One region of the Nonomuraea sp. NPDC003201 genome, then DNA from elsewhere that is predicted to be linked to it. Evidence: riboswitches for the same ligand, from Rfam matches in the RefSeq annotation. Region 1 holds a riboswitch; each other region holds the start of a gene.
The links. Region 1 has a riboswitch for cyclic di-AMP ahead of ACWDX9_RS00890 (C40 family peptidase). Riboswitches for the same ligand answer to the same signal wherever they lie in the genome.
Positions count from the first base shown of each region.

Region 2: linked by a shared signal. The riboswitch ahead of ACWDX9_RS39785 (coiled-coil domain-containing protein) and the one ahead of ACWDX9_RS00890 (C40 family peptidase) in region 1 are both predicted to bind cyclic di-AMP.
Region 3: linked by a shared signal. The riboswitch ahead of ACWDX9_RS46100 (glycoside hydrolase family 25 protein) and the one ahead of ACWDX9_RS00890 (C40 family peptidase) in region 1 are both predicted to bind cyclic di-AMP.

Region 1 is NZ_JBSFTC010000001.1:181,522-190,981, forward strand. It holds gene ACWDX9_RS00865 (ATP-dependent Clp protease ATP-binding subunit) at 1-369, opposite strand, end outside; gene ACWDX9_RS00870 (histone-like nucleoid-structuring protein Lsr2) at 1,453-1,785, opposite strand; gene ACWDX9_RS00875 (RDD family protein) at 2,302-2,790, opposite strand; gene ACWDX9_RS00880 (RDD family protein) at 2,901-4,286, opposite strand; gene ACWDX9_RS00885 (amino-acid N-acetyltransferase) at 4,372-4,941, opposite strand; cyclic di-AMP (ydaO/yuaA leader) riboswitch at 5,218-5,366, shown strand; gene ACWDX9_RS00890 (C40 family peptidase) at 5,462-6,412, shown strand; gene ACWDX9_RS00895 (LuxR C-terminal-related transcriptional regulator) at 6,439-6,651, opposite strand; gene ACWDX9_RS00900 (winged helix-turn-helix transcriptional regulator) at 7,294-7,695, opposite strand; gene lysX (bifunctional lysylphosphatidylglycerol synthetase/lysine--tRNA ligase LysX) at 7,780-9,261, opposite strand; gene ACWDX9_RS00910 (hypothetical protein) at 9,408-9,460, shown strand, end outside.
Region 2 is NZ_JBSFTC010000173.1:5,328-14,787, forward strand. It holds gene ACWDX9_RS39735 (M50 family metallopeptidase) at 101-1,405, shown strand; gene ACWDX9_RS39740 (MmcQ/YjbR family DNA-binding protein) at 1,416-1,766, shown strand; tRNA gene ACWDX9_RS39745 (tRNA-Pro) at 1,817-1,893, opposite strand; tRNA gene ACWDX9_RS39750 (tRNA-Gly) at 1,983-2,056, shown strand; gene ACWDX9_RS39755 (hypothetical protein) at 2,312-2,893, shown strand; gene ACWDX9_RS39760 (uridine kinase) at 2,896-3,522, shown strand; gene ACWDX9_RS39765 (TrpB-like pyridoxal phosphate-dependent enzyme) at 3,561-4,871, shown strand; gene ACWDX9_RS39770 (50S ribosomal protein bL37) at 4,907-4,984, opposite strand; gene ACWDX9_RS39775 (DeoR/GlpR family DNA-binding transcription regulator) at 5,130-5,906, shown strand; gene galT (galactose-1-phosphate uridylyltransferase) at 5,903-6,982, shown strand; cyclic di-AMP (ydaO/yuaA leader) riboswitch at 7,048-7,189, shown strand; gene ACWDX9_RS39785 (coiled-coil domain-containing protein) at 7,195-8,151, shown strand; gene ACWDX9_RS39790 (DinB family protein) at 8,172-8,672, shown strand; gene ACWDX9_RS39795 (ATP-binding protein) at 8,685-9,161, opposite strand; gene ACWDX9_RS39800 (helix-turn-helix domain-containing protein) at 9,395-9,460, shown strand, end outside.
Region 3 is NZ_JBSFTC010000237.1:8,007-17,466, reverse strand. It holds partial or broken gene ACWDX9_RS46105 (rhodanese-like domain-containing protein) at 1-493, shown strand, start outside; cyclic di-AMP (ydaO/yuaA leader) riboswitch at 962-1,106, shown strand; gene ACWDX9_RS46100 (glycoside hydrolase family 25 protein) at 1,118-1,885, shown strand; gene ACWDX9_RS46095 (DUF4142 domain-containing protein) at 2,158-2,859, shown strand; gene ACWDX9_RS46090 (MarR family winged helix-turn-helix transcriptional regulator) at 2,906-3,406, opposite strand; gene ACWDX9_RS46085 (patatin-like phospholipase family protein) at 3,554-4,579, opposite strand; gene ACWDX9_RS46080 (hypothetical protein) at 4,603-4,989, opposite strand; gene ACWDX9_RS46075 (TetR/AcrR family transcriptional regulator) at 5,103-5,717, shown strand; gene ACWDX9_RS46070 (LysR family transcriptional regulator) at 5,730-6,689, opposite strand; gene ACWDX9_RS46065 (MBL fold metallo-hydrolase) at 6,799-7,497, shown strand; gene ACWDX9_RS46060 (enolase C-terminal domain-like protein) at 7,466-7,879, opposite strand; gene ACWDX9_RS46055 (ABC transporter substrate-binding protein) at 7,994-8,701, opposite strand; gene ACWDX9_RS46050 (beta-galactosidase) at 8,764-9,460, opposite strand, start outside.

The sequences.
Region 1 (9,460 bases):
CACCTGGGCGGCCACACCCTCACCCTCGCGGATGAGCCCGAGCAGGATGTGCTCGGTGCCGATGTAGTTGTGGCCCAGCTGCAAAGCCTCACGGAGCGACAGCTCGAGGACCTTCTTGGCCCGCGGGGTGAACGGAATGTGCCCCGACGGAGCCGACTGGCCCTGGCCGATGATCTCCTCGACCTGCTGGCGCACACCCTCAAGGCTGATCCCGAGGCTCTCCAGAGCCTTGGCGGCCACGCCCTCACCTTCGTGGATCAAACCAAGAAGTATGTGCTCAGTGCCGATGTAGTTGTGGTTGAGCATCCTGGCCTCTTCTTGGGCCAAGACGACAACACGCCTCGCTCGGTCGGTGAACCTCTCGAACATCTCGTCGCTCCTCACAGAGCGGTCAGTCAGGTCCGGTAAATCCGGGCCCGTCATCCCGCATGCTAGCCCTGGCTCGGCGAACCGTGCCCACTGCCACTGACACGCTCTATAGCAGAGACGTTCCCCGAGAGCAGGGCGTTCACCCTCCATCCAACTACTGTTCGGGGGTGACGTGTTCCCGATACGCCGCAAGCGAACGATGTTTAGGACGCTTCGCGGAAGCGTCAAAAAATTGCCCTCTGCGGCGCACGCGGTACACACGGATCGGCCATCGGACGCGCTGGGGCGGAGTCAGCGTTGGGGCGCCACTTCGCCCGCACATCTCAGATGCCGCGTCCGTATCGTTACCTAATCATCCTACGTAGCGGAGGGCCGCCGTCCAAACGACCGCTCTACGCCCTGAGCACAACGCCGCACGGGCGGCACACCAAGGGAATCTTGCATCCGGTCAGCCCGGTTACCAACTTCATCTCGCATGATGAGACCACGTCTCGCTCGATGCCCCGGATTCGCGGCACTTCCGCGCAGTTGAGAAGGCACGGCATTGTGTGTAGATGCCGGGGAACGGGGATTGTCCGAGCCCTGCTCGGGTTCGCGGGTTTTGCCCGCCGGCGGGGATCCCGGCGCCCGCGGTATTGCCCGCCGCCACGCATCCCGCCCGGCACGCTTTACCTTCGCGCCGGTCGCGGGTTTACGCTCAGTGAGATCGCCCGTATACACCCGCCGCCGCCCCGTAGATCGCTTCCGGGCTATACGGCGCCGGGTTTTCCGTCATGGCGCGTTCCATGAGCGCGGAGATCGCTCATGACGTACGGACGCGAGCGTACGTTGAATGAGGTATGGCCGCCCCACACGGCTTTCGGCGCGCGACTCCGACGCCACCACATATGTGGACGACCGCCGGTGAAACAGCGCCACGGGCGAAGCCGAACACGCAGCCAAAACGCCCGCATATGTGCACATGGAAGATCAAGTCCGGGCGTCCGGCTTTCGAGTTCCGGCCCCGGATAACGATCATGCGCTTATGGCGGCCGCCGGGGTCCTAGGCGAACGGCATAAGCGCATGGTCGATCGTCGGCTTGCTCAGTGGGCCGCTTCGTACTTCTCGACGACCGTGGAGGCGATCCGCCCGCGCTCGCTGACCGGCAGGCCGTGAGCCTTGGCCCACTGCCGGATCTCCGAGCTCTTCTCGCGGCTCATCGCCCTGCTGCCGCCGCGACCGCGGCGACGTGCGGTGACGGCGCCTGCCCTGCGCGCATGCTGCACGAAAGGCGTGAGCGCGTCCCTCAGCTTCTTCGCGTTAAGGTCGCTGAGGTCAATCTCATAGGACGAGCCGTCAATAGCGAAGCTGACCGTCTCATTGGCCTCGCCCCCATCGAGGTCATCGATGAGAATCTCCTGGATCTGCTTGGCCATCTACGCAATCCTTTCGCGGAGCATTGTTTCATTCGCCTGCCCAAACATATACCCGGAAAGGCGTGGAGACAATTCAGCGCAGCGGGGATTCGGCTGACTGGCCGATCAGTTCTGCCCGTCGACCGGATCCTCGCGGTTTCGGCGGCCTCCCAGGGCCTCGGACCGGACCAACTTCACTACGCCAAAGATGAAGGCGCCCCCGACCACCACCGGGGGGATGAGCGCTGACAATACGTCTGTTAGGGCTTCCATTCGTCCTCGCCTCCACGGCTTGCGGGGTTTCAGGGGCGCATTATGCGGATGGGAGCGCGCCCAGGAGGGGCGTTGCGGCCCTCACGACGCGCCAGGTGACTACCGTTCGCACCCGACCATAGCGGCGCACAGATGCCCTGCGCCTCGCAGGGCACCAACATCCGGCGACCCGGATGCCCCATAGCCTAATGCCAGTCTCTCCAGGCTCCTTACCGGATCAAGAGAAAATTTTTGGAATTGGCTTCCTGCCAGGCACGGGATGGGTCAGCGAAGATCTTTTACCACACGCGTTCCGGCCAGTCTGTCATGCGGCCCGCGTTCCAGGGGCTTGTCGATCAGGATGAGCAGCCCCACGCAGAACAGGAGCATTCCGGCCACCAGATTGGCCACGGGAATGCCCATCAGCATGACGGGGCCCGGATAGACCAGAGCCCGTTTGAGCAGCGCCCTGGAGGCCACGTGGGGCGGCGCCAGGCGAATCCCCATGATCGCCTTGCCGAACGTCCTGCCGCGCCGGTAATGGGCCCACCAGTCGTAGCCGGTATAAGCCAGCCCCGCCGCCAGCCACGCGAACACACCGGGCAGCCGGCCCTCGAACGCCTCCAGCATCCCTACAGTCCGGAAGACGCCCCACAGCGCGATGAACAGAATGTAATAGAGCACCCCGAAGACGAACGCCTCAATCGCCCGGGCGGCGAGCCGTTCCCACCATTCCGCGGGCGGCGCGTCCGCCCGCGGCGGCGACCCGGCCATAACCCCCACCTCGCGTCATCAGCGGCTCAGGTTCCCCATTTTGGTACGGCCTGTGCACACAAAACAGGGGCCGACGCGAAGCCGGCCCCTGCTTTTACCTGACGCTTGGACTACTTGATCTTCACCACCACGGTGTTGGAGAACTTGTCCGCGAACGTCTGCTGCAGCGGCTTGTCCCAGAGCTGGGAGGCGCCGTTGACGCCCACGGCCGCGTAGGCGAGCAGCGTGGCGATGAAGCTCAGCGGGAGGGCGCCGAGCACATAGCCGCCCCAGGTGATGCCGGCGCGCTTGAGCGCCACATCGGTCGGCAGGCCGCCAGGCGGTATGCCCTGGCCCACGGGAACGACCTTGATGCCCATGACCATCTTGCCGACGGTCTGCCCCTTCGCCTTCAGCAGGAAGAAGTCGTAGAGGACCCATATGACGGTCACGATGATCGATATCAGGATGCCCACGACAATGCTCGACATGAAGCCGCTGCTGCTGCCGCTGCTCGAGACGTAGCTGGCCACGAGCAGCGCCGTCAGGATGCCGCTGACGACGAGGTTCACGATGAAGAGGATGACTCCGTCGATGAGCCTCGCCACCAGGCGCTGCCACCACTCCGCCAGCGGTGCCGGCGCGCCGGGCGGCTGCACGCCCACGGGCCCGGGCTGGCCGTAGGCCTGGCCGTAGCCGGGCTGGCCGTACTGCTGCGCCTGCCCGTAACCCTGCTGCCCGTACTGCTGCTGGCCGTACTGCTGGTCGCCGTAGCCCTGCTGTGCGTAGCCGGGCTGGGACTGCTGCTGCTGGCCGTAGCCCTGCTGGCCGTACTGCTGCTGGCCGTAGTCGGGCTGCGACTGGGGCTGCTGCCCGTACTGCTGCTGGCCGTAGTCAGGCTGGGACTGCTGCTGCTGCCCGTACTGCTGCTGGCCGTAGTCGGGCTGCGACTGGGGTTGCTGGCCGTACTGCTGGCCGTAGCCCTGCTGACCCGACTGCGGCTGCTGCCCGTAACCCGGCTGGGACTGGGCCTGCTGGCCGTAGCCGGGCTGGGACTGCTGCTGCTGGCCGTACTGCTGGCCGTAGCCCTGCTGACCAGACTGCGGCTGCTGGCCATAGCCCTGCTGGCCGTACTGCTGCTGGCCGTAGTCCGGCTGGGACTGCTGCTGGCCGTAGCCCTGCTGCCCGTAGCCCTGCTGGGACTGGGCCTGCTGGCCGTAGTCAGGCTGGGACTGCTGCTGCTGGCCGTACTGGGGTTGCTGGCCGTACTGCTGCTGTCCGTACTGGGGTTGCTGCTGACCGTACTGCTGTTGCTGTCCGTACTGCTGTTGCTGGCCATAGCCCTGCTGACCGTACGGGGGCTGCTGCCCATAGGCGTCGTCCGCCCGGTAGCCGATCACAGTCGCGTCCGGGTCGGGCTCGCCGGGGTGGCGGCCCTGGTTCTGCTGCCCGTAATAGGGAGGCGCAGAGTTGTCTCCGGATTCGTCCTGTGGATACGGCGGCTGTCCGGTGCTCACCGTGTCACCTCGCTTCGAGTGCGCATGTGGCACGTGTCAGGACACATGCCTGTGCTGCCCAACGTATCGACATAGGTATCAACAATCACCTTTCCATCTGGTCAAGGTCCACGTCACCCGATGTCAGGTGGAGCAGCATGCGGGTGTTTCCCAGCGTGTTCGGCTTGACGTGTTCAAGATCCAAAAACTCGGCAACACCCTCGTCGTACGAGGCCAGCAGTTCGGCGTAGACCTCAGGTGAGACCGGTGTGCCCTGAATCGGGCGGAACCCGAGTCGCGCGAAGAAGTCGACCTCAAAAGTAAGACAGAATACACGTCGCAGACTCAAATCCTTAGCCTGCTGGATCAGCGCGGAGACGATCCGGTGGCCGACGCCCATCCCCCGGCACTCGGGATCCACCGCCACCGTGCGGACCTCGGCGAGGTCCTCCCAGAGCACGTGGAGCGCGCCGCAGCCGACGACCTGTCCGCCTCGCTCGGCCACCCAGAACTCCTGTACGTCCTCGTACAGGGTCACCGTGGCCTTCTCCAGGAGCCGCGGCCCCGCCCCCGCGTAGGTGTCCACCAGGCGTCTGACCATGCGCACATCGGGCGTGCGGGCACGCCGGACCACCACCGCGGTCTCGGGCACTGTCAGCTCGGCCACCTGCTCCATGGTTCTCCAGGGTACAGATCTCATTACGGCTCAGCCCTAACTCCCATGTCTCGGCCCATCTTGTTACATCTCGTGGTCAGATCGGCACGGGACCGCGCGGCCAGCTCGCGCCCGCCGAAAGCGCGGACAAATAGGGCGTAGGGCCTCTTCTGCACGGGTGCCCACGAGATCACCTTGTGACCCTTCGGTTGTGAAACCTCTACAGACTTGGCAGTTCTGGTTGAGCACGAACCCGGAGTGCATTAGTGTCCAGCGACAATGTTTCCCGCGTGTCGCGCGGGAGGCACGCCCAATTCTCGCAAGAGAAGCCGGGGAACCGCCGGTGGCGACCTCCGACGCCACCACGGGGTGAATCCGAGTCTTTCGGTAGGGCTGCTCCGGCCCGAACCCGTCAGCTAACCCGGTAGGCGTCGACGAGAGGAGCTGGTTGGTGAAGCCCACGCTCAGCGGTGGGGGGAAGTCGGCGGGCAAGCACGCCCGCCCTCCGGAACGGGCCCGGCGAGCACGCCGCGTAGGTGTGGTGAGTCTCACAGTCGCCGCGCTGCTGTTCGCCATCCCCGTCGGTTCGGCGTCCGCGGATCCCGAGCCCTCGCTGAAAGAGCTCGCCGACCAGGCCACGAAGCTGCACACCGACATCGAGACGCTGACCGAGCAGTACAACGGCCAGCGGGAGAAGCTCAAGACCGCCAAGAAGGCCGCCGAGGCCGCGGAGAAGACGCTGACGAGCAGCGAGACGGATCTCGCCGCCAAGCGCTCGAAGGCTGTCGCGCTGGCCCAGAACGCCTACATCACCGGCGGCCTGAAGACCCTCGCCTTCGCCACCTCCGACGACCCCGAGGGCTTCCTCAACCGCGCGGCGACCTCGTACGCGCTGCAGACCGAGCAGGGCGAGGAGATCAACCAGCTCACCAAGGCGATGGACACGGCCACCCGCGCCAAGGAGAGCGCCACGGCCCGCATCGACGAGGTCCAGAAGCTCGTCACGGACCTCGAGGCCAAGCGCAGCAAGATCACCAAGCTGGTGACGAAGGTCGAGAGCAGCCTGTTCAGCCGGGCCCTGGGCGAGGCCGGGCGGCCCGGCACGCGGGCCGTGCGCGTCAACCTGCCGATCCCGGGCTCGGGCAAGGCCGCGGAGGCCGCGCGCTGGGCGCTCACGCAGCAGCTCAAGCCGTACGTCTGGGGCGCCGAGGGTCCCGGCTCGTACGACTGCTCCGGGCTCGTCATGGCGGCGTTCCAGCGGGTGGGCATCTCGCTGCCGCACTACACCGGCGACCAGTGGACGGCCGGCCGGCACGTCTCGCGCGAGGAACTCCGGCCGGGCGACCTGGTGTTCTTCTACAGCGACCTGCACCACGTGGGCATCTACATCGGCGGCGGCATGATGGTGCACGCCCCGCAGACAGGTGACGTCGTACGGATCGCGTCGATCGCGAGGCGGCCGTTCGCCGGCGCGGTGCGCATCGCCGACTGAGCCCGCACCCCGGCGGTCCGCCGCGGCTAGATCAGCTGGCGGCGGGCTGCCCAGGCCACGGCCTCGATGGCCGTGGCCACGCCTATGCGGTCGCAGATGCCGCGCAATCTTCGTCGTACCGTGCGCCCGCTGATATCCAGCCGCCGCCCAACCCGATCGACCGTGACTCCCTTGGCCAACTCCGCCAGCAGCGCCAAATCAGCATGGCTGAGCTCAACGCCTTCAGTGAGCACATCCATCGGGAGCCCTCCCCCCAACAGCAGAACTTGGACCTCACAGACGGGCCAAAGCCGCTCCTCGCAGACGGTAAACGCATCGTGGAAAGGTCGTCAAGCATGACAATCGCCGCACTTGACGAGCGCTATTGACATGATCCGCTATATATGACGCACTCGCGATATGTCAGAACGTAGAGTGATCACATTGGGGCTTCCGGAATGGCCCTGACCAGCGTTCCAGTTTTCGATCAGTTCGCCATGGATATTCCGCATGATCGATACCCGCGTTATCGCGGGACACGCGTCCGTGGCGCGATCTTTCCGGCCCACGGCAAGCCACCAATCGCTCGCTTTGTACTGCGCTCCCACCCGATCCGACAACCCAGGTCAGGCAGTTGATTAAGGCAATTGGATCAATCCGCTATGGCAATTGCCGCCACGGGTGCAGGTCGGCGGCCCGCCGCGTGGCGGGCGTCCTGCTCTGACCGCCGGGCCGGGCGGCCTCGTTTCCGGGTGCGCGTGCCCAGCGGGATCACAGGGGTGGCCGGGGCACCGCGGACGCTCCCTGACCCGCGCCTCCGCGACCTTGACGCGATGCTTACAAGCGGCTTCGGATCGGAAACCGGCCGGTCCGGAAGCCGGATTCGCGACGGCGGTGATCGCTCAGGCGCCGGCGGTGTCGTAGCGGTCCCTGGCGGCCTCGACGTCCTCCATGTGCGCCTCGGCCCAGCTCTTGATCGCGGCCACCAACGGCATCAGGCTCTCGCCCAGCGGGGTGAGCGTGTAGTCCACCCGTACCGGCACAGAAGGGGTGAGCGTGCGCGAGACCAGGCCGTCACGCTCCAGGCCGCGCAGGGTCTGCGTGAGCATCTTCTGGCTGACGCCCGCGATGCGCCGGGACAGGTCGCTGTAGCGGCGCGGGCCCTGCGACAGCGCGGTCAGCAGGAGGGTGACCCATTTGTCGCTGAGGGTGCCGAGCAGCTTCCTGGAGGGGCACTCGGCGAAGTACGCGTCGAAGACCTGCCTGGCCTCGTCCCGCTGCTCCGCCGCCGTCTTCGTGGCCATCCGCGCACCCCTTCCCGATCGCTGCTTACCAGGAGAGGGTAGAGCGCCCGGGGCGGGCGCTCCACGACGGCGGCAGGACGCGGCTCAGTGGGTGGGCTTGACCAGCGGGAACAGGATGGTCTCGCGGATGTTCTTGCCGGTGAAGGCCATGATCATCCGGTCGATCCCCGCGCCCATGCCCCCCGTGGGCGGCATCGCGTACTCGAGGGCCTGCAGGAAGTCCTCGTCCAGCTGCATCGCCTCGAGGTCGCCCCCGGCGGCCAGGAGGGACTGCTCCACCAGGCGGCGGCGCTGCTCGATCGGGTCGATCAGCTCGGAGTAGGCCGTGCCCAGCTCCGTGCCGAAGCCGATCAGGTCCCACTTCTCGGTCAGCAGCGGGTTGTCCCGGTGCTGACGGGTCAGCGGCGAGGTCTCCAGCGGGTAGTCCATCACGAACGTGGGCTGGACGAGCTTGTGCTCCACCAGGGCCTCGAAGAGCTCCTGCACCAGCTTGCCCTGGCCCCACTTCGGGTCCCAGTGGATCTCGCGCCGATCGGCGATCTTGCGGAGCTCCTCCAGGCCGGTCGCGGTGGTGATCTCCTCGCCCACGGCCTCCGACACCGCGCCGTACAGGGTGATGCGCGGCCACCGGGCGATCCCGAGGTCGACCTCCACCCCGTCGTGGACGACCACCGTGGTGTCCAGGGCGGCCACCACGGCCTTCTGGTACATCCGCTGGGTCAGGTCGGCCATGTCGTTGTAGTCGAGGTAGGTGCCGTAGGCCTCGAGCATCGTGAACTCGGGGTTGTGCGTGGAGTCGGCGCCTTCGTTGCGGAAGTTGCGGTTGATCTCGAAGACCTTCTCGATGCCCCCGACCACGAGCCGCTTGAGGTAGAGCTCGATCGCGATGCGAAGGTAGAGCTCCATGTCGTAGGCGTTGATGTGGGTCTTGAAGGGCCGGGCCGCCGCGCCGCCGTGGATGGGCTGCAGCATGGGCGTCTCGACCTCGAGGTAGCCCTCCTCGTGCCAGAAGTCGCGCACCGCGCGCACCGTGGCGCTGCGCAGGCGGGCCATCTTCCGCGACTCGTCGTTGACGATGAGGTCGACGTAGCGCTGGCGGACGCGCGCCTCCGGGTCGGTGAGCCCGACGTGCTTCTCCGGCAGCGGACGCAGGCACTTGGCGGTGATCTGCCAGCTGTCGGCGAGGATGGACAGCTCGCCGCGCCGCGAGGTGATGACCTCGCCGGTCACGCCCACGTGGTCGCCCAGGTCGACGTCGCGCTTCCACGCGGCCAGCGAGTCCTCGCCCACCTTGTCGAGCGAGATCATGACCTGGAGGTCGGCGCCGCCGTCGCGGAGCGTGGCGAAGCAGAGCTTGCCGCCCACGCGGTTGAGCATGACGCGCCCCGCGACCGCGACCGTGTCGCCGGTGGCGGTGTCGGCCTCCAGGCCCTGGTATTTCTCCCGGACCTCGGCGTTGGTGGCCGTACGGGGGAAATTCACCGGGTAAGGGTCGACGCCTTCGCTGCGAAGGCGGTCGAGCTTCTCCCTCCGGATGCGCATCTGCTCGGGAAGTTCGTCGCTCACAAGAACAAAGGGTAGGGGATATGGCGACCTGCAAGGGTTCGTCGGCACGCTGCAGGACCGCTGCAAGAGCCCTCTTCTATCAATGTCTCACGAGCTCAGGGGGGAACCGGTAGGGAGCCGGTCCAAGGGGAGCTCAAGGAGAGAAGATGTTGAAGAAGATCGCGACAGGCTTCCTCGCCGTCGCCGCCACCAGCGCTCT
Region 2 (9,460 bases), on a different contig from region 1:
CTCTAAATGGCACGCAAGCCGTGGAGCGGGGGTTGTTCGACTACCCTGGGGCTGTCGGACGGTTCGTCCACCCCTGTCGTCGGCTACGGAGCGCGCATAGATGAACTGGCTCTACATCGTGGGGATCATCCTCTTTCTCCTCGGGCTGATGTTCTCCATCGCGTTGCACGAGATCGGACATCTCGTGCCGGCCAAGATCTTTGGCGTCAAGGTGACCCAGTACATGGTCGGCTTCGGCTCGACCGCCTGGTCACGGCGCAAGGGCGAGACCGAGTACGGCATCAAGTGGATCCCGTTCGGCGGCTACATCCGCATGATCGGCATGCTGCCGCCGCGCCCCGGTGACGACCCGACCAAGCTCAGGAGCGCCTCGACGGGGCCGTTCCAGGGCCTCATCGACTCCGCCCGCGAAGCGGCGCAGGAGGAGGTGCGCCCCGGCGACGAGGAGCGGGTCTTCTACCGGAAGAAGTGGTGGCAGAAGGTCATCATCATGTCCGGCGGCCCGGCGATGAACTTCGTGCTCGCGTTCGTCTTCTTCAGCGTCCTGCTGGTCGGCATCGGCCTGCCCACCTTGGCCCCGATCGTGTCGCCCGAGACCGACACATGCGTGATCCCGATCTCGGAGCACCGCAACACGTGCAAGCCCACCGACAAGCCCACCCCGGCCGCCCAGGCGGGCTTGAAGGCCGGCGACCGCATGGTCTCCTTCGACGGCCAGAAGATCGGCTCCTGGGACGACGCCACCCGCCTGATCCGCTCGCACGGCGCCGGCCCGGTCGCGCTCGGCATCGTCCGCGACGGCAAGCCCATGACCCTCAATGTCACGCTCATCGCCCAGGACCGGCCCAACCCGGAGGACCCGAAGAAGATCGACAAGAACGTCGGCTTCCTGGGTGTCCGGCCCACGGAGGTCATGCAGCAGCAGAGTATGGGCCAAGTGCCCGGCTACATGGGCGAGCTGATGGGCCGGGTGGCGGGCTCGATCGTCAACCTGCCGCAGAAGATGGTCGGCGTCTGGCAGGCGGCCTTCTCCGGCGAGGCGCGCGACCCCGAGGGCCCGGTGGGCGTGGTCGGCGCGGGCCGCATGGGCGGCGAGATCCTCGCCTCCGACCTGTCCAACACGAACAAGATCGCCTTCTTCGTCAACCTGCTGGCCGGGTTCAACCTGGCGATCGGCATGTTCAACCTCATCCCGCTGCTGCCGCTCGACGGCGGCCACATCGCCGGCGGGCTGTGGGAGGGCATCAAGCGGGCGTACGCCAAGGTCATGCGCCGGCCGGAGCCGGCTTACGTGGACATCGCCAAGGTGCTGCCGCTGACGTACGTGATCGCGTTCGCCATGATGATCATGGCCGGCCTGCTGGTCTACGCCGACCTGGTCAACCCGCTCACGCTGACCGGCTGACGCCCCCGCCATGGACGCCCTGGAACGGCTGCGCGCCCTCTGCCTCGCGCTGCCGGAGGTCACCGAACGACCCAGCCACGGGGAGCCGACCTGGTTCGTCCGTGGGAAGAAGACGTTCGTGATGTTCGCCGACCACCACCACGACGACCGGCTCGCCTTCTGGTGCGCCGCGCCTCCCGGGGTGCAGGGGGAACTGGTGGCCGAGGACCCGGACCGCTTCTTCCGCCCGCCGTACGTGGGGCACCGGGGGTGGCTGGGGGTCTACCTGGACGTGGAGGTGGACTGGACGGAGGTCGCGGAGATCGTCGCCGACGCCTACCGCCGGATCGCCCCGAAGTCGCTGATCGCCCGCATGCCCTGACCGGCGTGAAACGCCGAAGGCCACCTCCGTGGTGGAGGTGGCCTTCGATCTGGTCGGGGCGACAGGATTTGAACCTGCGACTTCTTGCTCCCAAAGCAAGCGCGCTGCCAAGCTGCGCCACGCCCCGCCTCGCCGAGTGCGCACGCGCTCCGGGACTCCGGTACGCTTACGCCCTAACGACCGGATGAAGTCTAGACCAGAGTTCGACCGGTTCGCGCGGACGTAGCTCAATGGTAGAGCCCTAGTCTTCCAAACTAGCTACGCGGGTTCGATTCCCGTCGTCCGCTCCAGACGGCGAAAGGCCAGGTCGGCGAGTAAGCGGCCTGGCCTTTCGAGTTCTTTCACGAAGTTGCGTCCGCCGAGATGAAGTCGGTACGTGGGCGCTCTTCACGCGAAGGGCATCGCCCCGGGAGTCTTCGAACTGCCGGTGTCCGTGTGTGGCGAGACAGTGGGCGAGCTCGGCACCGGATATCCGTCCACCGCTGGATGCGCAGGTGAGGACCTGAGGCCGACCGGGCCTTCGCCGATGTGCCTATCCTTGGGGGATGGTGCCAGAAAGGATCTTCGGAGCTGCGACGCGGCACGACGGCGATCCTGATCGGGTGGCCGTGCTGCTTCCCGGAAGGGGCTACGTGCCGGCCCGTCCCCTCCTCCACTTCGCCGGCGCGGTCCTCAGGCGGCACGGCTGGTCCGTGCGGGAGGTCTGGTGGCAGTCGCCGGCGACCCAGGACGCGGGGGAGCCGGCCGGCTGGGTCATGGAGCAGGCCCGGCAGGCCCTCGACGGTGAGCGGGCCGAGCGCCTGCTCCTGGTCGGCAAGTCGCTCGGCACGTTCGCCGCCCCGCTGGCCGCCGAGCGGGGGCTGCCCGCGATCTGGCTCACCCCGCTGCTCAGGCATGAGGCCGTCGTCGAGGCGCTGCGCCGCACCGGGGCGCCCACGCTGCTGGTGGGCGGGAGCGCCGACAAGCTCTGGGACGGGGAGGTCGCGCGTGGGCTGGGCCACCCGTACCTGGAGGTCCCCGGCGCCGATCACGCCTTGGAGGCATTCGAGGACCCGGTCCGATCGGTCGAGATCCTCAGGGACGTGACCGCGGAGATGGACCGGTTCGTGGCGGGCCTGCGATCGTAGGCATGCGCGCGCGAGCGATCTCCCGTGACGGCCTCGTCGAGGAGCTGGCCGAACGGGTCGCCGGACGGCCGGGGTGGGTGCGGATGGCCGTGGACGGGGCGGCGGCGGCGCGTCCCGGGACGCTGGCGGACGAGCTCGTCGCCCCGCTCCGGTTGCGCGGGCGGCCCGTGCTGCGCGTGTCGGCGGACGACTTCCTGCGGCCCGCGTCCCTGCGGCTGGAGCACGGCAGGACCGATCCGGACGCCTTCTACGAGGACTGGCTCGACGTCAAGGCGCTCCGGAGGGAAGTGCTGGAGCCCTTGGACGAGGGCGGCTCGGGGCGGGTGCTGCCGCGGCTCTGGGACAGCCGCGTCGACCGGGCGTACCGGGTGCCGTACGAGGAGCTGCCCCCGGGCGGCGTGCTGATCGTGGACGGGACGCTGCTGCTGGGACGGGGGCTGGCGTTCGAGGTGAGCGTGCACGTGTGGCTGTCGGCGGGGGCGCTGGAGCGCGGGACGCCCGAGGACGAGCGGTGGCGGCTGCCCGCGTACGAGCGGTACGAGCGTGAGGCCCGCCCCCAGCGGGCGGCCGACGTCGTGGTCAGGGCCGATCATCCCCGCAGACTCGCCGTCATGACCCGCGAAGCGTGATGCTGGAACACGGAACGTGAGCGGCGCAGACTGGGGCGATGATCCCCAGCCAGTGGTACAACATCGTTCCCGACCTGCCCGCCCCGCCTCCGCCGCCGCTGCACCCGGCGACGCGCGAGCCCGTGGGGCCCGACGACCTGGCGCCGCTCTTCCCGATGGAGCTGATCGGCCAGGAGGTGAGCGGTGAGCGGTTCGTCCCGATCCCGCGAGAAGTGCTCGACGTCTACCGGCTCTGGCGGCCGACGCCGCTGATCCGGGCGCGCCGGCTCGAGAAGGCCCTCGATACGCCGGCCAGGATCTACTACAAGTACGAGGGGGTCTCGCCCGCCGGGTCGCACAAGGCGAACACGGCCGTGCCCCAGGCGTACTACAACGCCCGCGAAGGGGTGCGGCTGCTGACCACCGAGACGGGGGCCGGGCAGTGGGGGTCGGCCCTGGCGTTCGCCTGCTCCCAGTTCGACCTCGAATGCCAGATTTGGATGGTGCGGGCCTCGTACGACCAGAAGCCGTACCGCCGCTCTCTCATGCAGGTGTACGGCGCCACCGTCCACGCCAGCCCGTCACCCGTCACCGGCTCGGGCAGCAAGGTGCTGGCGGACGACCCGGACTCGCCCGGCAGCCTGGGCATCGCGATCAGCGAGGCCGTCGAGGTGGCCGCCGCCACACCCGACGCCCGGTACGCGCTCGGGTCGGTACTCAACCACGTGCTCCTGCACCAGACCGTGATCGGCGAGGAGGCGCTGGAACAGCTGCCCGAGATGCCGGACCTGGTCATCGGCTGCACCGGCGGCGGCTCGAACTTCGCCGGCCTCACCTTCCCGTTCCTGCGCGAGAAGCTGGCCGGGCGGATACGGACCGTGTTCAGGGCGGTCGAGCCGGCCGCCTGCCCGTCGTTCACGCGCGGCGTGTACGCCTACGACTTCGGCGACACCGCGGGCCTCACGCCGCTGCTCAAGATGCACACGCTGGGGCACGCGTTCATCCCCGACCCGATCCACGCGGGCGGCCTGCGCTACCACGGCATGTCGCCGCTGCTGTCGCACATGTACGAGCTGGGCCTGTTCGAGGCGGTCACCCGCGCCCAGAGCGAGTGTTTCGAGGCCGGTGTCCGCTTCGCCAGGACCGAGGGCATCGTGCCCGCCCCGGAGCCCACGCACGCGCTCGCGGAGACGATCGCCGAGGCCCTGCGGTGCAAGGAGAGCGGCGAGGAGAAGGTGATCCTGACCGCGCTCTGCGGCCACGGCCACTTCGACCTGGGCGCGTACGACCGCTACCTGGCCGGGCACCTGGAGGACTACACGCTGCCGCAGGACCGCATCGAGCAGGCCCTGACCGAGCTGCCGGGCTGAAAGCGGGGTGGCCGCCGGAAGAGGCGGCCACCCGGTCAACGCGCCGTGGGGCGCTTGCCGTGGTTCGCCTTCTTCTTCTTGCGTGCCTTGCCCTTGCGTGAGCGCCTGGCCATAAGCTCGCCTCCGGTGATCGGGCCGATGATCGGCTACGCCACGAGCCTCCCCGCCCGTGCTGACCAGCGCAAGCGCAGCACGCGAACTAACATTCCCCAACAATTCCGTGTCATAATTTGGTGGAATCTGTTGGAAGGAGCGGGCGTGCTCGCACAGCAGCGTCAGCAGACGATCCTCGAACGCGTGCGCAGCAACGGCGGCGTCCGGGTCGCGGACCTGGTCCGCGAGCTGGGCGTATCCGACATGACCATCCGTCGGGACCTCGAGGTGCTGGCCGAGCGCGGGTTGCTGGAGAAGGTGCACGGCGGTGCCACCGCCCTCGGCCCCGGCTCCACCGAGGAGCCGGGCTTCACCGCCAAGTCGGCCCGCCAGCAGCAGGAGAAGGAGGCCATCGCGCGCCGCGCGGCCGGCCTCGTCCGGCCTGGCACGGCCGTGGCGCTCTCGGCGGGCACCACCACGTGGGCGCTGGCCCGCCACCTGATCGCCGTCCCCGAGCTGACGGTGATCACCAATTCGATCCCCGTCGCCGAGGTCTTCCACCGCAACCCGCGTTCCGACCGCACGGTCGTGCTGACCGGCGGCGTGCGCACGCCGTCCGACGCGCTGGTGGGCCCGGTGGCCGTGGCCGCGATCCGCCGCCTGCACGTGGACACGCTGTTCCTCGGCGTGCACGGGATGAGCGTGCGGGCCGGGTTCACCACCCCCAACCTGCTGGAATCGGAGACCGACAGGGAGCTGGTGGCGGCCGCCAACCGGCTGGTCATCCCCGCCGACCACACGAAGTGGAACACGGTCGGCATCAGCACCATCGCCGAGCTGACCGAGGCCGACGTGGTCGTCAGCGACGCGGGGCTGCCTGAGGACGCACGCATGGAGCTGGCCGAACGGGCCGGAGAACTGATCATCGCGGAGGGCTCGTGAAGCGCACCATCACCCATCTGGCCGACGGCCGTGAGCTGATCTACTTCGATCAGCGGGACGACGCCGACCGGAGCGCGATCGACCGGCGGGTGCTCGACCCCCGGCCGGTGGCCTCCGAGCTGCGCTACGACCCGCTGACCGAGGAGTGGATCGCGATGGCGGGGCACCGGCAGACGCGCACGTTCCAGCCGACCGGCTCGGCGAACGAGTGCCCGCTGTGCCCGTCGTCGGACACGCGCTCGTCGGAGATCCCGGCGTACGACTACGACGTGGTGGTGTTCGAGAACCGATTCCCCTCCTTCTCCACCAATTTCGGGACTTATACAGACGTGGGGGGCCTGAGTGAGGTCCGGCCGGGAGTGGGGCGGTGCGAGGTGGTCTGCTTCACCTCTGAGCATTCGTCGTCGTTCTCCCAGCTCTCCGACGGCCAGGTGGAGCTGGTCATGGAGGCGTGGGCCGACCGGACGGCCGAGCTGTCCGGGATCGAGGGCGTGGAGCAGGTGTTCTGCTTCGAGAACCGGGGCGAGGAGATCGGCATCACGCTGGCCCACCCGCACGGCCAGATCTACGCCTACCCGTACGTCACGCCCAGGACCAGGCTCCAGCTCGCCGCCGCCAGGCGCTACACGAAGGGGAACCTGTTCGCCGACGTGCTGGCCGCCGAGCGGGCCGCCGGGACGCGCGTGGTGGCCTCCAACGAGCTGTGGACGGCGTTCGTGCCGGCCGCCGCGCGGTGGCCGTACGAGGTGCACATCTACCCGCACCGGCAGGTGCCCGATCTGGCCGCGCTGACGGAGGAGGAGCGGTCGGCGTTCGCGCCCCTCTACACCTCGGTGCTGCGGGCCTTCGACGACCTGTTCGGCGTGGTGATGCCGTACATCTCGGCCTGGCACCAGGCGCCCGTGCGGCAGGACCGCGAGCTCGGCTATCTGCACCTGGAGCTGTTCAGCATCAGGCGGGCGCCGGGCAAGCTCAAGTACCTGGCCGGGTCGGAGTCCGCGATGGGGGCGTTCGTGAACGACGTGCTGCCGGAGGAGGCCGCTAGGATGATTCGATCACAGGTAGATCACTATTAGATTTCTAATGGGGGTCGCGTTACTCGTGATCTACCACTAATATCCCTTTTGTGCCTGGCCGTAACAGCAGGCACACGCCTAATCCCGGGCGAGTCGCCCGGGAGCCGGGGACCCACCCGCACCTGGGGTGAATCCACTTCGGTGGTAGGGCACGCAGCTCCCAGCCCGAACCCGTCAGCTAACCCGGCCGGCAGAGGGAGAGGAACATCCACGTGGCGGCTCCGTCCCCCGCGACTCTTGCCATCGGCCTCGTCGCCGCCGCAGCCGTCGCCCTCCTGCCGGCGACCGCGGCCTCGGCGGCCCCCAAGCCCTCGGAGACCGAGCTCCGCGCCCAGCTCAAGCAGCTCAACAGCAAGATCGACAAGCTCATCGAGAAGTACAACCTCAAGCGCGTCGAGCTGTCCAAGGCGCAGGCGGCCGCCAAGGCGGCCAAGGAGCGGCTGGCGGCCGCGGAGAAGACGCTGGCCGCCGCCGAGCAGCGGGTCGGCGACCTCGCCAGGATGCGCTACCAGAACCACGACCCGTCGCTGCCCTCCGTCCTGATGGTCCAGAACGGCGGCGGCGCCGCCCTGCTCGAGCAGCTGACGGCCGAGCAGCAGGCCCTCGTCCAGGGGGTGGCCAAGGCCCGCGACGACAAGAAGAAGGCCTCCGACGAGGCCGCCGCGCTGGCCACCCAGATCGGCGTGGACGCCAAGGACGTGACCGAGCAGCGTTCCGAGGCCGAGGACATCATCGACGACATCAAGAGCAAGCTCCAGGACCTCGTGCCGCTCGGTCCCGGCCGCAAGTCCGACGGGAGCTGGGCGCCGGAACTGCCCTCGGGCTCGGACAACATCACGGCCCGTACACGGCTGATGAAGGCGGAGCTGGCCAAGAACTTCAAGCTGCCGTTCACGGTGGGCTGCTTCCGCTCGGGCTCCAGCGGCGAGCACCCGCTCGGGCGGGCCTGCGACTTCATGATGAGCACCGGCGGCACGATGCCCGCGGCCATCAACAACGCCCTGGGCGACCGCATCGCGGATTGGGCGCTCAAGAACAAGGGCAAGCTCGGCGTCAAGTACGTGATCTGGAAGCAGCGCATCAACATGGGCTCGGGCTGGCGGGCCATGTCGGACCGCGGCAGCGTCACCGAGAACCACTACGACCACGTCCACATCTCGATGTACTGAGCTGGATAAGGTCGGACATCATGACTGACACCCGGATCCCGCCCGCTCTCACCGGCGACGAGCGGACCACGCTGAACAACTGGCTCGAATGGCACCGCGGCACCCTCGCCGTCAAATGCGCGGGCCTGTCGGACGATCAGCTGCGCCTGCGCTCCGTCTCACCCTCGACCATGTCCCTGCTCGGCCTGGTCCGGCACATGGCGAACGTCGAACGCTCCTGGTTCCGCCGCGTGCTGAACGGCGAGGACCTCCCCAAGCTGTGGGACAAGGACCGCGACAACGACGCCGACTTCAAGGAAGTGGACGCCGCCTCGGTCAAGGAGGCCTTCCTCACGTGGGAAGAGGAGATCGAGCGCGCCCGCGCCATCTCGGACGCCACGCCGCTGGACGCCGTCGGTGACCACAGAGGGCAGGAGTGCACCCATCGCTGGATCCTCATCCACATGATCGAGGAGTACGCGCGGCACAACGGTCACGCGGATCTGCTGCGCGAGCGCATCGACGGGGTGACCGGAGAGTAACGAGAGCGATGATCAGGGCTCGGTGCGGAACAGCGCCCACACGGCCTTGCCGCCCCGAGCCAGCGGGTCCCAGCCCCAGCACTGACTGTAGGTCTCGACGATGTAGAGGCCGCGCCCGTTCTCCGAGATGAAGTCCGGTTCCTTGGGGCGCGGCACCTCGTCGCTGGGGTCGGCCACCGCCAGCAGCACGTGCGGCTGTACGCGCATCAGCAAGAGCTCGATCTCCCGCCGTCCCGCCGCGTACATCGCGTAGCGCACAGCGTTGGTCACGAGCTCCGACACCACCAGCGCGGCGTCGTCGCTGAGTTCGTGCAGGCCCCAGCCCTTGAGGGTCGAGCGGGTCACGTCCCTGGCCGTCTTCACGGAGTCGGCCTGAAAGGGCAACGGGCACGAGGTCGTGTACGGCTTGCCACCCATGAGCAGGTGGTCGAAGCCCACGTCACGGGTGATCTGCAATGCATCGGCAGTGGCCAGAGGATCCTCCACCATGCTGCCGATACCTCCCCGTTCAGTCCGACTTAGTGCATGTTTGGCCCAATATGCACTAAGCCATCATGGGTCACGATCGCTGCACCTGCAAGACCCAAATGCACGTGCACTTGCATTGTGCAGTAGCAAGCGGCGTTTTGGGGCATAACTCTCCTAATCGGACACGGGGTTGAGACCTTGTCATACCCGGCAATGTGGTGTCACTGTGTGTGCGGACCTTGATAGGAGGCAAAGTGACGCAGAACCAGCCGGGTTCCGGACCGACGGCGCTGCGCATCCTCCTGGGCTCCCAGCTGCGC
Region 3 (9,460 bases), on a different contig from region 1:
CACGCTGCTCGGCGAGTCGGCCGAACAGGTCGCCGCCGCCCAGCGCGAGCTGGCCCGCATCGGCATCGACCGCCCGGCCGCCGCCTCGACCGGCTCCGTCGAACAGTGGGCCGGGCACAACCCGGACCTGATCGCCGACCTGGCCACAGCGACCTTCGCCGACCTTGCCGCCGCCCGCGCGGACGAACCGGCCATCTCCCGTGCGGGGGAACCAGTCAGCGGCCCGACCGTCCTGGACGTGCGGATGGGCAACGAGTGGCGGGCCGGCCACGTGGCCGGCGCCTTGCACATCCCGCTGCCCGAGCTGCCGGGGCGCCTGGCCGAGGTGCCGGAGGGAACGGTGTGGGTGCACTGCGGCACCGGCTACCGGGCCGCGGCGGCCGCGAGCCTGCTGGCCCGCAGCGGTCGCCAGGTGGTCCACATCGACGACGCCTACTCCCACGCCGCCGGCGCCGGCCTGCCCATCACCACCCCCGACGAGGAACCCTCTTGACCACCCTCGGCCCCGGCGACACACCGGGACGCCTGCCGCGATCCGGTGATCCGCCGGGGCCGATCGACGTGCAGACCCCCGGAGAGTTGGAGTCAGCCCGCCTGCCCGGCTCCCGCGTGCCCGACGGCGTCGAGGAGGTCAAACGACGGGGCTGGAGTCACGATTACCCGTGGGACGGCGTTTGGTCACAATGGCAACGCATGAATGGCCTGTCCCACCTGTGCCGAGATCATAAAGGCCCGGAAGCGACGCCCCCGATTTTTTGCCAAGTGCCAGAATCCCTATAGGCACGGCATTTCAGCGCCGCCCAGTCGCCCACACCCGCGAATCAGATTTGCGCTACTTGCACCATCTATGGATATATGTCTATCTTTTGCCTAGTTGCGGTACGGATGTGGCGCCCTTTCACCGCATCGTTGCCGCTTCGTTGACCGGACCGCGCGCTGCCCGAAGAAGCCCTTCGGGGACAGCGTCCGGCCGCCGAATCCGCGCCTCGCGGAACCGGGGACCCACGTTCTTGGGGTGAATCGGACGCCAGCCCAGGCTGCGCCATGTAGGGCACTTCCAGGCCCGAACCCGTCAGCTAACCCGGTAGGCGGTATGGAAGCAAGGAGTCAATGCCTCATGTCCAAGCCCCGGCTTGCCACAATCGCCTACATCCTCAAGAATCACCGCGATCTCCTCACCAAGTACGTCAGCTTCGCTGTCGCCGTCGCGATCCTCGCCGCAACCGCCGCCATCGCCACCTTCGCATTCGCATCGCCCACCGAGCAGAGCCCGGTGCAGGGAACTCGTCATGGAGCCGGACCCCTCATCTACGGCCTGGACATCTCCAATTACGAGCCCCTGTACGACTGGAATGCCAGCCCGGCCAAGTTCGGCATCATCAAAGCCACGGAAGGCACGTCCTTCCGCGACGCCTCATTCGCCAGGCACTGGCGCGAGCTGGGCAAGAAGGGCATCGTGCGCGGGGCGTACCACTTTGGCCATCCCCGCAACAATCCCATCGCGGAGGCCGAGCACTTCCTGTCCGTGGTGAACTCGCAGCCGGCCAAGGCCGGCGACCTGCTGGTCCTTGACCTGGAGACCGCGAACGGCAGATCCGTCGCCGAGGTCAACGCCTGGGCCAAGACGTGGCTGTCGTACGTGAAGGACAAGACGGGGATCACCCCGATGTTCTACAGCGGCTGGAACTTCGCCAACAAGTACGGCAAGGGCCTGTCCGAGTACCCGCTGTGGGTCGCCCACTACAGCAAGGCCAAGGGGGCCATCACCCCGCCCGCCGACTGGAAGTCCTGGGCCATCCACCAGTATTCCGAGGTCCCTGTCGACCAGAACGTCTCCGCGCTGACCGCCGACCAGTTGCGCGGCCTGGGCCGCCCCACTGCCTGAGCCCACACGGCGGGTCCGCACCGCGATCGGGTGGACGCCGCCCCGCGTGCTGCTCTCGGCCCGGAGGAGCACGCGGTGGACGCCGTCCACGGATGACACCGGTGAAGACCGCTTCGGGCAGCGGCTCAGCCGCGAACGTGGACCCCGGCAGTCTTGCCCCATGCAAATCTTGCACAATGCCATGAACACTCCCGCGCCCTCCCGCGTATCCCACAGTGACCGGCGCCACTCACGAAGGCCGCGTCCAAGGGACCGGAAGGGGATGACGGCGTATGCGACTCCTCAACAGCCGTCGCGCTCTCATCAGTTGCGGCATTGCCGCCCTCTGCACTCTGACCGCCTGCGCCGGCTACACGCCGACGCCCGTCTCTGACACCGCCGGCCTGAGCACCGAGCCAACCGCCGGCCCCAGCACCGAGCCGACCGCCGTCGAGACCGAACCGACCGACGCAGCCACCGTCCAACCGGTGGAGGACGAGCCGGAGTCCCGCACGCGGCAGACCAAGTGGGGACCGCTGTCGGAGGCCGACCAGGAGCTCATCAAGAAGGTCCGGCTCGCCAGCCTGTGGGAGATGCCCATGGCCCAGGACGCGATACAGCGCGCCAACAGCGCCCGCGTCCGCCAGGTCAGCAAGGAGATCGCGGCTCAGCACGACATGCTCGACGGGCAGGTTCGCGACGTGGCCGCCAGGCTGAAGGTCAAACTGCCGGTGAAGCCCACGCCTCAGCAGCAGGACTGGATGACGGATATTTCCGGCAGGTCAGGATCCGCCTATGACAAGACGTACGTCAAATGGCTGCGCCTGGCGCACGGACAGATCTTCACCCTGATCGGCACGGTACGCGGCACCACGCAGAACACCCTGGTGCGGCGCTTCTCCGAACAGGCCAACGCCGCGGTGCTCAACCACCAGCGCCTCCTGGAGAGCACCGGCCTGACCACACCCGAGAGCTTCCCCACCCCGTCCATCTGACGACCGAGGAGGGAGCCCGACGGCGGCCGGGCGCCGCGTGAGCGATTCAGACAGCGGACCAGCCCAGCGGGTTCGGCACGTCCAGGGGTGGCTCGCCGCCCGCCTCGTTGAAGGCGTTCATGGCCGAGATGAGCGCCCGGCGCTGCCTGGCCGACATCCGCGCCACGATCGCGCCGATCTCCTCCCTGCGGCGCGCGGTCACCTCGTCCACGATGCGGCGTCCCTCCTCCGTCAGCCGCATCAGGCTCTCGCGCCGGTTGTGCGGATTGACCTCCCGTACGATCAACCCGGCCGCCACCAGCCGATCGGCCATCCGCATCGCCGTGGAGGAGTTGACACCCAGCAGCTCCGCCATCGTGACCAGCTTGGTCTCACCATGGCCGGCCAGCACCACCAGCATCCTGAACTGCGGCAACGTGACCCGGTCCCCGACCGCCCCCAATGACCTCACCGCGACCGCCACCAACAGCCGCGACCCGGTCAGCACCGCCGTGACGACAGCCGAAAGATCCTCTCCCTGCGCCTGGAGGTCATCGTCATCCTTCATAGGCACTGTTGTACATGCGCGGAGCGGATCACGGGCACGAGATCCCCATCGTCCGCAACGCCAGGATCAGGAACCGAGTTCTCCTTGAGTCACCTCACGGCAAGATCCTCATGAGGCGCCCGTTACGACCGCGTGGCGGGGTCGCGTCTATGGTGCGGCGGTCGGCCGGACGAGCGGTTGCAGCAGCAGGTTGACGGCTGCGCGGCCGGCTTCGAGCGCGGCTTTGAGGGGCTTGCCGTCGCGGGTGAGGCGGCCGATGCGCGGGGAGTCAGGCGCGGGGCGCACGGACAGCACCGCCGGATCGGGCGCGGCCTGGCCGTCGGCGGGTGGAGGGGTCGCCGGGGGCACGGGCCGGTCGTACCGGGCGAGCAGCGTGTCGTCGTGCAGCAAGCGGTGGTCGCGCGCGGAGAAACTCCGGTGCAGTGCCTCCGGGTAGCTCCGCAGGACGGTCGCGGCGATCAGGCGCGTCCCGTAGGACGGTCGCGCGGCCGGTGCTCCGGCCACGGCCGAAGGCGCGGGACGGGACCGCAGCACGAGGACGTGGCTGGCGCCCTGCGCCAGGGCGGTGCGGTACGGGATGGACTCGGCGAGTCCCGCGTCGTAGAAGAGCCGCCCGGCCAGCTCGACCGGCGGACCGGCGAGGAACGGCAGTGCGGCACTGGCCCGCAGGGCCAGCCGCAGCTCGACGGGACCGGTCAGATGCGGGCGCAGATCGGTGGATTGCCCGGTCTGTACGTCGGTGGCCAGCGGATGGTACTCGATGGGGTTGGTCAGGACCGCGTCGAAGTCCATCCGGGTCACTTCGCAGTACAGGTACTCGACCAGGTTCCGCACGTCGACCATCGGACGGCCGCGCAGGAGGTTGGACGGGCGGATCATCGCTCGCGCGTAGACGGGCTCGGCCCAGCCGGTCAGGTTCTCGGGGGTTCCGCTCAGCAGCCAGGCCCCGGTGATGGCCCCGGCCGATGCCCCATAGACCGCGTCGAAGGCGTGCGCCGCGCCGGCCTCGTGCAGGGCCAGGGCCATGCCCGCGGAGACCGTGCCGCGCATGCCGCCGCCCTCGATGGCCAGGGCCACCCGGTGGCCGTCCTGGCGGGCGCCGGGACGGCTGCCGCTACGGACCCGGTCGGCTATGACGCGCAGCACTTCGTGTTCGCCGGTCTCGGGTGGCATATGTCCTTCTTTGTGTGGTGTGGCTAGTCACGGTCGCCGGACAGGTACGAGCGGGCCCGGGCCCAGACGCCGGGGTCGGGTTGGGTGGTCGTCCACGTGGTGGACCTGAGCTTTCCCCGCCCGCGGTAGCGCCGCACGATGGCGACGTGGTCCGGCCAGGCGACGAACGTGCGCAGGGCCTGCTCATCCTGCCAGATCGACACCGAGCCGCACCTGCCTGCCAAAGGCTCCGTCCACAGCCACATGCCGACCGCGCCGGGCAGGTCGGGCCACGCGCGGCGCAGGGTGAGTCCGGCGTGGTAGACGCCGGGCAGGTCGAGCGGCCGGCTGATCTTGAAGTCGGTGACGCTGACCAGCACCGAGCCGGTGGCGCGGGCCGCCGGTCCGGGAGTCCATCGGGATCTCAGCATGCCGCTGCTCCAGCCCTTTCTTGTACGAACGTTCGTGCCGAGAATAGGAACTTACCTAAGACGACGTCAAGCCGCTATCATGGGCCGAACGTTCGTACGCAGAAGGGGTGAAGATGGCGGGACGGCCGCGGGACGAGCGGGCCCGCGACGTGATCCTGCGCCGGGCGGCGGACATCGCCTCGCAGGACGGGCTGGAAGGGCTGTCGATCGGCCGGCTGGCCACGGAGCTCGGCCTGAGCAAGAGCGGCCTGTTCGGCTACTTCGGTTCCAAGGAGGAGCTTCAGCTCGCCACGATCCGCACCGCGATGAGCGTGTTCGTCGACGAGGTCGTCCAGCCCGCGCTGACCGTGCCGCCGGGCCTGGGGAGGGTGCGGCGGCTGTGCGAGAGCTGGTTGAGCTACTCGCAGCGGCGGGTCTTCCCCGGCGGCTGCTTCTTCTTCGCCGTCACCGCGGAGTTCGACGCCCGCCCGGGCCGGGTGCGGGACGCCGTCGCCGCGGCCGGCCTCGACTGGATCCGCTTCGTGACGCGTACCGTCGAGGATGCCCGCCAGCTCGGCGAGCTCGCCGACGACACGGACGCCGACCAGCTCGCCTTCGAGCTGATCTCTTTCATGGAGAACGCCAACGCCGTCTCCTTGCTGCACGACGACCCGAACGCCTACGAGCGCGCCAGGACCGCCATCCGCAACCACCTGGCGGGCAGGGCGGTAGCCGCGCCTGGCACGTGAACACGCCTGGCTTCAGCCGTCGGAGCCCAAAGGGGTCAGGTCGATCTCGGGCACCCATGCCCCGGGGTCGGAGGGGGCGGGCAGCGGGCGCGGGCGCAGCTGCCGCAGTAGCGCCCGCAGCAGCGGCCGGGGATTGCGCCGGTGCCAGACGATCGACCAGGGCATCAGCGGCGTCGGCTCGACGATCGGGATGCGGCGCAGGCCGCTCCCGGCCGGGTCGATGCTCATCTCGCCCAGCCCCACCGCGCTCTTCTCCGCCAGGAACTGCTCCACGAGATGCCGCTGGCCGATGGCCGGAGCGTTGAAGCGCAACGGCACGCCGAACCGGTCGGCCAGCCGTACGAGATAACCGCGCCACTCCGCCGCGCCCGCCGGGTCGGGCATCGCGATACCCGCCTCGCGCAGGTCAGCCGGTCGCAGCACGTCCCTGGCGGCCAGGCGGTGGTCCTCGGGCACGAACGCGTGCAGCGGCTCCAGACGCACGAGCCGGTACGCCAGCTCGGCGGGCCAGGGCGCCGGTGTGTCGTGTACGCGTCCGAACGCGGCGTCGAGCTCCTGCCGCCGCAGGGCCGGCAACGCCACGGACAACCCCTGCCGCATGCTCAGCTCGATCCGTACGCGAGCGTCGCGCTCACTCGCCTGACGTACCATCCGCAGCGGCGTGAACCGCTCGTCGTACACGTCCACCCGCAAGGGGTCGTCCGCCAAGCGGACCGCCTGGACCGCCTGGATCGCCCGGTCGAACGCGGAGACCGCGTCACGAGCACGGGGCAGCAACCGCTCCCCCGCCTCGGTCAGCTCCACAGCACGAGTCGTCCGCTCGAACAGCGGCACCGTCAGCGCCTCTTCCAATCGGCGAATCCGTTTCGACAGCGCCTGCTGGCTGATGAACAGCCGCGCGCCGGCCCGGCCGAAGTGCAGCTCCTCCGCGGTGACCACGAACGCGCGCAGGCCCTCGATGTCCGCCTCCACGCCTCGAGGGTGGATTGAAAACCGTTGGTTGTCAATCGGGCGCAGAGAGCTGTTGGACACCACCGGCCGCCTGCGAGTTTGCTGGTCTCTCCACCGAAGGGGGCACGAGATGAAGATCGTGGAAATCCGTCCGGAGTTGCACCTGATCCTGCTGGAGTTCGGCCAGGCGTACCTTTGGAACGACGCGGGCGCGCTCACGCTGGTCGACACCGGCGTCGCCACCTCCGGCAAGGACATCGCGGCCGCGATCGAGCGACTGGGCCACCGCAGGAGCGACGTCAAGCAGGTCGTGCTCACCCATTTCCACGAGGACCACTGCGGCGGGGCCGCCGAGATCAGCGGGTGGGGCGACGTCACCGTGCTGGCCCATCGGCTGGAGGCGCCGGTGATCCGCGGTGACAAGCCCGCTCCTCCGCCCCTCTTCACCGACGAGGAGCGCGTCCTGCACCGCGACCTCGGGGCCCATCTGCTGCCCGCCGCGCCCGCGTGCCGCGTGGATCGCGAGCTGGAGGACGGCGACACGATCGATTTCGGCGGTGGCGCGCGGGTGATCCACACCCCCGGCCACACCGACGGCAGCATCGCGGTTCACCTGCCGCGCTCCGGGGTGCTCTTCACCGGGGACACGGTCGCACATGTCAACGGACAGGTCATGCCCGGGGTGTTCAACCTGGACCGCTCAGAGCTGCTCCGTTCCTTCCGCAGGCTCGCGGAGATCGACGCGCGGCTGGCCTGCGTCGGTCATGGCGAACCGCTCCCCGACGCCCGCGCGGCCCTCACCGCGGTCGCGGCGACCCTGCCCGCCTGATCACCATTCGCGCTCCACGGCCGCAGTCCGGGTGTCGCCAGACCGGGTTGCGCCAGCGGTGCCCGCGCTCGGCCGCGCGCTCCACGGCCGCCGCGTCGACCTCGATGCCCAGGCCCGGTACGGCGGTGCGTTCGGCGAAACCGCCGGCGAACCGGAACGGGGTGCGGTCGACCAGGTAGTCGAGCACGTCGTTGCCCTGGTTGTAGTGGATGCCCACACTCTGCTCCTGGATCAGGAAGTTCGGGATCGCCTCCGAGATGCCGCCGGCGTGGCTGACGTCCGGCTGGGCCACCGCGATGCCGTCGCGCAGCACCTCGCGGAAGTCCCAGCGGGAGTAGAGGCGCTCGCCGGTGGCCAGCGGGATCGAGGTCGACCGGGCCAGGGCGGCCGGCCTGGAGGCCGTAGACGTTGTACCAGTTGGGCATGACGGTCGAGATGAGCTTGCCGTTCTTCAGCGCCGCGGTGTTCGGGGCGCCGTACGGGTCGGGCAGCGCGATCAGGAAGCCGCTCTGCACGCCCTTGGCCTGAACTCCAGCACCTCGACGGCCTCGGGCGAGTCGAGGACGAGGTTGCCGCCCTCGTCGTAGTAGCCGCCGCCCCGCTGGAGCAGGAGCTGGAGGAACTGGTTGGTGATGGAGGTGTTGTCGCCGGTGGAGACCATGCCGAGCGACTGGCCGGTCTTCTCGTGCAGCTTCGCGCCGACCTCGGCGAGCTCCTCCCAGGTGGCGATGTCCGCGGGGATCTTGTTCGTCTCCCACTCGTCCTCGCGGTAGTACAGGACGCTGAGGCAGGTGTCGGACTCCAGCGCGTACAGGGTGCCGTCGATCGAGTAGGGGGCGGTGCGCAGCAGGTCGTCCTTGACCGGCGCGGCCAGGTCGTCCAGCGGGGCGAAGAGCTGCTTGCCGATGCCGCCGGACATGGCGCGCGGGAAGACGCTGATCACGATGCCGATCATGTCGGGCGTCCCCCGACCCGCCGCACCGGTCGAGATCATGCGGGTCACCAGCGCCTCGCTGTCGGCGTTGGTGAACTTCGTCGTGTAGTCGTACCGGCCGCCCGGGGCGTCCGTGAGGCGCTTGGCCTGCTCGGTGAAGGTCTTCACATAGCCCGGGTCGTGCGTCCACAGGTTGAGCTCCACCTTGCCCGACGACACGGACGCCGAGCCGCCGCCGCTGGCGGCCAGCAGGGGGTTGTCAAGCAGCATGTTCGGCGGCCGACGCCGGTGTCAGTAAATCAGTACTACTATTTTCTGCATTGATACGATTTTTAGAGGTGCAAGGTGACGCGGCCCACCCGCACGACCTCCGCGGAGGCGACGGCGATGCCGTCGAGAACGTTCCGTACGGCCGGGTCGACCCACACGCCGGTGTCGCGGCGCCACGGCAGCAGTTCGAGCCGTACCCCCTGCCCGGCGACCTCGTCACGCCACGGCGTGAGGTCGATGTCCCAGGCGCGCCCGTGCCAGAAGTGGTCGCTGACGAGCCGGTCGCCCACGTACGCGCGGCCGGCGTCGCCGGTCCAGGTCACCCGCAACAGCACGCGGTCGGCGCCGTCGAGCGCGGCACGCGGCACGTCCAGGCGCACGTGCGCCGCGCCGGAGTAGTCGGCCGGCGCGCTGAGCCGGTCCATCGGCCCGCCGCGCACCGGGTCGGGGGGCGCGGGGGCGTTCGGGTGCAGGTCGGCGGCGACCGTTCGGGTGCCTGCACCGGAAACGTGCACCGACCAGGTGCGCCACAGCCCCTCTCCACAGGGGCCGTCGAGCTCGCCGCCGTCGGCCGTCAGCCCGGCGGGCGCGGGCAGCAGGGCCACGGTGCACCGCTCGGCCTCCGACTGGAGCACCAGAGCGCCGTCGACGGCGTACACCGGCGCGTCGGACAGCACGAGCCGCTCGCGACCCGCGACCTCCAGCCGGTACAGGCGGTTCGCGCTCGCCTCGTCGAGGACGAGGACGCGCGCGCCGGGC